Solidesulfovibrio fructosivorans JJ]: one gene and its partner. The protein of the gene in region 1 binds, or shares a complex with, the protein of each later gene. Links are inferred from orthologs where the notes say so. Each region holds a gene or a part of one and is shown on either strand. Other genes may lie near its edges.

Region 1 (3,159 bases):
CGAAGAAGCCCCGGCCAAGGCGCTCGATCTGGACGCCCTTGCGCCCGGGGATTCCGTGCGCATTATCAGTTGGGGCAAAACCGCCGTGGTCCGGGAAAAGGATATGCGTCGCCAGGCGGCCAAGGTCGAGGTGGGCGGCGTGAGCCTGTGGGTGCCGGCGGCGGATATGGCCCCGGCAAATGCCCCGGCCGCCAAAGCGGGAGGCGTGACGGTCGCCAGGGCTCCGCGCGAAACCGCCCCGGCTTCCGGGCTGGGACTCGTGCTCGACCTGCGCGGCATGCGCGCCGACGCGGCCGAAATCGAATTGGCCGCTTTCCTCGACGCGGCGCTTTTGCGCGGGCACGGCGAGTTGGAGATCATCCACGGCAAGGGAACCGGTGCCCTGCGGCGCGAAGTGCACAGGTTATTGAAAGAACATCCCCAGGTCGCCTCGTTCGCCCTGGCCCCCGAGGACCGCGGCGGCGACGGCATGACCATGGTGACATTGAAATAGGCGGGCAGAGAGCCTCCGGCGGCCAGGGGGAAACTTTTTGAAAAAAGTTTCCCCCTGGACCCCTTTCAAAAACTTTTTCCCAGGGAGCATGTCTCTCCTGAGGTATGAAAGGGGAACAAATTTTTATTTTTACACTGCTGGAAGCGTGTTGGCGGCTTGTTTGGGACATGGCGTCGCAACCGAAGGTCGAAATGACCAACCTTTCGTCCCCCCTTGTACTCCCGGTCAAGGTTTCTTCGGGAAGGGGGCGCGGGGAAAGCCCTTTTTTTTCAAAAAAGGGCTTTCCCCCACACGCGTCTCGCCCGTGAAACATGACGCAAGCGTGGTAACGGCGGTCAAGGCCAGGGCCAATATTGCCGAGGTGGTCGGGCGCTATGTGACGTTGCGTCCGGTGGGCAACCGGCTGGTCGGGGCGTGTCCGTTTCATCAGGAGACCAAGGGCTCGTTCAACGTGCACCCGGACAAGGGTTTTTTCCATTGTTTCGGCTGCCAGGCCTCGGGTGACGTCATTGATTTTTACTGCCGCATAAACGGCCTGGAGTTCCGCGAGGGACTGGAGCGGCTGGCGGCGGAAGTGGGCGTGGATATCGGCCGGGTCAAAAGCGACCCGCGCGCCGCCAAGCGCAAGCAGGAACGCGACGCCTGCCTGGCCATGCACGAGCTGGCCGACCGCTACTTCCGGCATGTGTTGGAACGGCCCGAGGGCGCGACCGCCCGGGAATACCTGGCCAGGCGGCAGGTGAGCCCGGAGATGATCGAGCGCTTCGCCTTGGGCGTAAGCCCGGCCGGCTGGCAGGGACTTTGCGACGTGCTGCGCCGACGCGGCTTTTCCGAGGATGCGGGCGTATTGGCCGGGCTTTTGAGCACGGGCAAGAACGGCCGCGTCTGGGACAGGTTTCGCGACCGGCTCATGTTTCCCATCCGCGATGGCGGCGGGCGGGTGATCGCCTTCGGCGGGCGCATCATGGGCGACGGCGAGCCCAAGTATTTAAACAGCGCCGAAACGCCGATCTACACCAAGGGGCAGCACCTTTACGGATTGTTCGAAGCCCGGCCGCATATGACCAAGTCACGGCGGGCGCTTTTGACCGAAGGCTACCTGGACGTGATCACGCTGCACCAGTTCGGCTACGGCGAGGCCTGCGGGGTGCTCGGCACGGCGCTGACCACGGAGCAGACCAAGCGGCTGTCCGGGTTCGCCAAGCAGGTGGATCTCGTTTTTGACGGCGATCCGCCGGGACGCAAGGCGGCGCTTCGGGCGGCGCAGATGTTTTTGACCCTGGGCGGAGCCTGCCGGGTGGTCCCGCTGCCCGACGGCGAGGATGTGGACAGCCTGCTCCACGCCAGAGGGCGCGACGGGTTCGAGGAGTGTCTGGCCCGGGCCGAGGACGGGCTGACGTTTTGTTTGCGCGTGGTGCGCGAGACCTATTCGCCCAAGGACATGGCGGCCTGGGCGGTGGAATTTCTGGCGAGCCTTGGCGACGAGGCGCTGCGGGCGGTTTTCATCCCCCGGGTGTCGGCGGGGCTGGGGCTGGCTGAAATCGAATTGCGCCGGTTTCTGGGCGAGGCCGTTTCCCGGCCGGGGCGCCAGCCGGCTTTAGTGGCGGTCAAGCGGCGGCGGGCCTTGGAGATGTCCCCGCGCGACGCCCAGTTGTTGTCGTTTGCCGTGCGCCGTCCCGATTACCTGGAAACGCTTTCCGGGGCGGGAATGGCCGAGGGACTGTCCACGGAGGCGGCCCGGGATTTTTTCGCCAGACTGCTCGGGGGCGGCTCCGACGAGCTGGCCACGCGGCTCGATGCGGCCCAGACGGCCTTTTGGACCAAGGCCCAGTTGGAGCCGGCCGTAGGCGATGAAGAGGCCGCGGCGATTTACGAGGATATTTGCGTTTTTCTCCACAAGTGCAGTGAGCGCGACCAGCGGCGCGTGCTTATGGACGCGTTGCGCCGGGCGCAGGAACAGGGAGCGCACGCCGAAGCCTTGCGGCTTTTGGGGGAACTACAGGCCCTTTCCGGGAGGGGAGATGAGTAATCTCAAGGAAATCCAGCAGATCAAAAGCCTTATCGTCAAAGGCAAGCAGAAAGGCTTTCTCACCTTTGACGAGGTCAACAAGGCCCTGCCGTCCGAGGTGATAAGCCCCGAGCAGCTCGAAGAGGTCATCGCCATCTTCGACCAGCTCGACATCAACCTCGTGGACACCGACAAGGACGGCCGTAAGGTCGAGGCGTCCAGCGCCGAGCCGGATGATGCCCCGGACGCCGATCTGGAACTGACCGAAAGCGAGGACACCCTCGATTATTCCTCGCGCAGCACCGACCCCGTGCGCATGTACCTGCGCGAGATGGGGGCCGTGCCGCTGCTCGACCGCGAGGGCGAGGTGGTCATCGCCAAGAAGATCGAAAACGGCGAAATGGACGTGCTCTACGCCCTGGTCGAAGTGCCGGTGGCCGTGGAAGAGCTTATCCAGGTGGGCGAGGACCTGAAAATCGGCCGCATCAAGCTGAAAGACGTGGTCAAGACCATCGAGGAGGACGATCCGTCCGAGGACGAGATGAACCAGCGCCAGCGGGTCATCTTCCTGCTCGACGAGGTCAAGGTCTCCTTCCGCAAGAAGCGCAAGATCTACAGCAAGCTCGACCAGTGCGCCTGTCTGGATCGCCGCGTGGCC
Region 2 (3,302 bases), on another replicon or contig:
CCGTTTCTGCGCCAACAAGAACCTGCCTGTGGATTACAAGCGTCCGGACATCCTGAAGGATTTCGTCACGGATCGCGGCAAGATCATCGCCCGGCGCATCACCGGCACCTGCGCCAAATGCCAGCGCCGCCTGACCGTTGAAATCAAGCGCGCCCGGCAGATGGCCCTTCTGTACTACACGGCCACCCACAGCGCCGAGCTCCTCAAGAAAATGTAAGGGAGAGACCCATGGAACTCATTTTGCGCGCGGACGTGGAGAATCTGGGCCGCCTCGGCGACAAGGTCGCCGTCAAGCCCGGCTACGGCCGCAATTACCTGATCCCCCAGGGCCTGGCCATGCTGGCCACCGACGCCAATATGCGCCGTTTCGAAAACGAGCGTAAAAAATTGCAGGCCAAGCGCGACGCCCTTGCCTCCGCCGCCCAGACGCTGGCCGACAAGCTCGCCGCCGCCGAAATCATCATCGAGGTGCGCGTGGGCGAGGGCGACAAGCTCTACGGCTCCGTCACCTCCGCCATCATCGCCGACAAGCTGGCCGAGCAGGGCGTCGAGGTCGACCGCAAGAAGATCGTCCTTGACGAGCCCATCCGCGCCCTGGGCCAGTACGAAGTGGCGGTGAAGCTCCTGCCCGAGCTGCGCGGCGTGGTCAACGTGACCGTCAAGCGCCAGGGCGGCTACGAGGAAGAAGAGCCGGCAGCTCCTGTCGCCGCCGAGGGTGAAACCGCCGAAGCGGCCGAAGTCGCGCCGCAGGCCGAAGAAGCCAGTGGACAGCCCGAGGAAGAAACCGCGTAGCCAGAAGTCTTCCGGACTGGCCGGAAGCGGCGAACCGCTGACCGGGCAGGCCCTGGAGCGGGTCTCCGCCGACGTCCTTAAAAAGATCCCCCCCCAGAACCTCGAGGCCGAACAGGCCGTTTTGGGGGGGGTCTTGCTCAAGAACTCCGTTCTCTATAATCTCGTCGATCTGGTCGGCGAGGATGACTTTTATTCCCCGGCCCATCGCCTCATCTTTCAGTCCATCCTCGGGCTCTCCGCCAAGAACGCGCCCATCGACCTGGTCTCCCTGGCCGAGGCCCTGCGCGCGGCCGGCAAGCTGGAGGAGGTCGGCGGCCCGACCTACCTGGCCGAACTCACCGCCTCCACCGTTTCCGCCGCCAACGCCCTGCACCACGCCGGCATCGTGCGGGAAAAGGCCGTCCAGCGAAAGCTCATCACCACCGCCCTCGACATCATCACCCGTTGCTACGACGGCGGCCAGGAAACCGAAACGCTGCTCGACGAGTCCGAGCAGGCCATCTTTTCCATCGCCGACGCCCGCTCCACCCGGGGGCTGCACAGCTCCAAGGACCTTGTGACCCGCGTTTTCGAGCAGATCGAAAAGCGCATGGAAAACAAGGAGCTGGTCACCGGCGTGCCCACCGGCTACTACCAGTTCGACGAATACACCGCCGGGCTCCAGCCCTCGGACCTCATCATCGTCGCCGGCCGCCCCTCCATGGGCAAGACCGCCTTCGCCATGAATATGGCCATGCGCGCCGCCGTCATGCACAACGTGCCGACCGCCATCTTCTCCCTGGAAATGTCCATGGAGCAGATCATGCAACGCATGCTGTGCTGCTGGGGCAAGGTCGACCTGGCCAAGCTGCGGCGCGGACGCCTCGACGACGAGGACTGGTCGCGGCTCTACGACGCCGCCAACAACCTGTCCCCGTCGCCCATCTTCATCGACGACACCGCCGCCATCACCACCATGGACCTGCGCGCCCGCTGCCGGCGGCTCAAGGCCGAACACGGCCTGGGACTCGTGGTCGTGGACTACTTGCAGCTCATGCGGTCCGCGCGCCACATCGATTCGCGCGAACAGGAAATTTCCGACATCTCCCGGAACCTGAAAGCCCTGGCCAAGGAGCTGCATGTGCCGGTGATTGCCCTGTCGCAGCTCAACCGCAAGGTCGAGGAGCGCGCCGACAAGCGCCCCATGATGTCCGACCTGCGCGAATCCGGAGCCATCGAGCAGGACGCCGACGTCATCATCTTTCTCTACCGCGGCGCCGCCTATAAGAAGAAAGAGGAGCTAACGCCCGAGGACAACGTGGCCGAGGTCATCATCGGCAAGCAGCGAAACGGTCCGACCGGCATGGTCCGTCTGACCTTTCTCAAGGAATCCACGGCATTCGAGAACCTCTCTGATATCCCGCCCCCGTCCGAAATGGGCATGTGACGCCCTGCCGGCGGTGAGCCCGGCTTGATGGCGGCGTTGCGTGGGCTTATAGCCTGCGCCAAAAATCAGGCGATCACAGGTCGCCGTATTGGGGGAGACGCAGACCATGGATGTCCAGACGACACGATTCGAATGGCTCTTGTCGCGAAGCGGGCCGGAGGCCTATGAGCGTTCCATCGTCCCGGCCTGGATGGGCCAGTGGGCCGAAAAGCTGATTGCTGTTGCCGGGATCGGCCCGGGGGACCTGGTGCTCGACGTGGCCTGCGGCACCGGCATCGTGGCGCGCAAGGCCGCCAGGCGGGTCGGTGAAACCGGTGGCGTGACCGGCCTCGACCACAACGAGGCGATGGTGTGGGCGGCAAAGGACTTCGCGGACCGCGAGGGCCTGTCCGACATCGACTGGCGGCGCGGCGACGCTTCGAGTCTGGCCTGCGAGACGCCCACGTACGACGTGGCGCTGTGCCAACAGGGGTTGCAGTATTTTCCGGACAAGCCGGCCGCGCTTCGGGGCATGCGGGAGGCGCTGGTTCCGCAGGGGCGGGTTGCTGTCGCCTGTTGGCGGGAGCTTGAGCGGATTCCGATATTTGCGGTCGTGGCTGACGCATTGAAAGAAGTCTTTGGACAAAAAGCCATTGATTTGTTTGAGGTCTCTTCCTCGCTCTCCGCCCGTGAGGACTTGCGCGGCCTGCTGCGGGAGGCCGGTTTCCGCGACATCCGGGTCCGGCTTGAAATTCTGGTGTCCCGGCTTCCCGACCCAATGCGTTTTTTACCGGAGTATCTGTCCGTCTTTCCGGTTGCCGCGGACATTGCCGCCATGTCGGATGCGGACAGGACGGCGATGTTCCGGCGTATGCTTGGGCGTCTGGGCGATTTTTTCGATGATGACGGTCTGGTGGTGCCCATGGAAAGTCATATAGCCACGGCGGTGCGTTAGGGGGCCACCTTTTCCACAAAAAGGAAGCAGCGTGTATTACGACGAAGCGGAAAAGCTTTCGAGGCTGGAGATCGAGCGTTTGCAGTTGATGCGTTTGCAGCGGACGCTGCGGCAGGCGGCCAAGTCGCCTTTTTATAAAGAGCGGTTCAA

Evidence for each region.
Region 2: the proteins of dnaG (region 1) and dnaB are in contact, whole or in part, in a crystal structure (PDB 2R6A), measured with the Geobacillus stearothermophilus proteins. The link is inferred for Solidesulfovibrio fructosivorans JJ] from one-to-one orthologs. Residues at the interface, in WP_049624496.1 of Geobacillus stearothermophilus: Lys456, Leu457, Leu458, Pro459, Ala460, Asn463, Ala464, Leu467, Leu535, Leu536, Ile537, Ala538, Gln544, Glu545, Asp548, Tyr549, His552; in WP_033016901.1 of Geobacillus stearothermophilus: Ser13, Glu15, Ala16, Gln18, Glu91, Leu92, Asp94, Ala95, Val96, Pro97, Thr98, Ala99, Ala100, Asn101, Tyr104, Tyr105, Ile108.

The regions. Positions count from the first base shown.
Region 1 is NZ_AECZ01000001.1:86,529-89,687, forward strand. Bases 313-3,159 are described here. They hold dnaG (DNA primase), read left to right. Parts: upstream 313-797; coding sequence 798-2,522; downstream 2,523-3,159. Other genes in these bases: DESFRDRAFT_RS00430 (endonuclease MutS2), read left to right, coding at 313-493; rpoD (RNA polymerase sigma factor RpoD), read left to right, coding at 2,515-3,159. In the rest of the region: more of DESFRDRAFT_RS00430, read left to right, coding at 1-312. UniProt on the Escherichia coli protein: RNA polymerase that catalyzes the synthesis of short RNA molecules used as primers for DNA polymerase during DNA replication.
Region 2 is NZ_AECZ01000047.1:2,757-6,058, forward strand. Bases 1-2,990 are described here. They hold dnaB (replicative DNA helicase), read left to right. Parts: upstream 1-763; coding sequence 764-2,218; downstream 2,219-2,990. Other genes in these bases: rpsR (30S ribosomal protein S18), read left to right, coding at 1-217; rplI (50S ribosomal protein L9), read left to right, coding at 229-792; DESFRDRAFT_RS19195 (methyltransferase domain-containing protein), read left to right, coding at 2,325-2,990. Also shown: more of DESFRDRAFT_RS19195, read left to right, coding at 2,991-3,152; DESFRDRAFT_RS19200 (phenylacetate--CoA ligase family protein), read left to right, coding at 3,184-3,302. UniProt on the Escherichia coli protein: The main replicative DNA helicase, it participates in initiation and elongation during chromosome replication. Travels ahead of the DNA replisome, separating dsDNA into templates for DNA synthesis.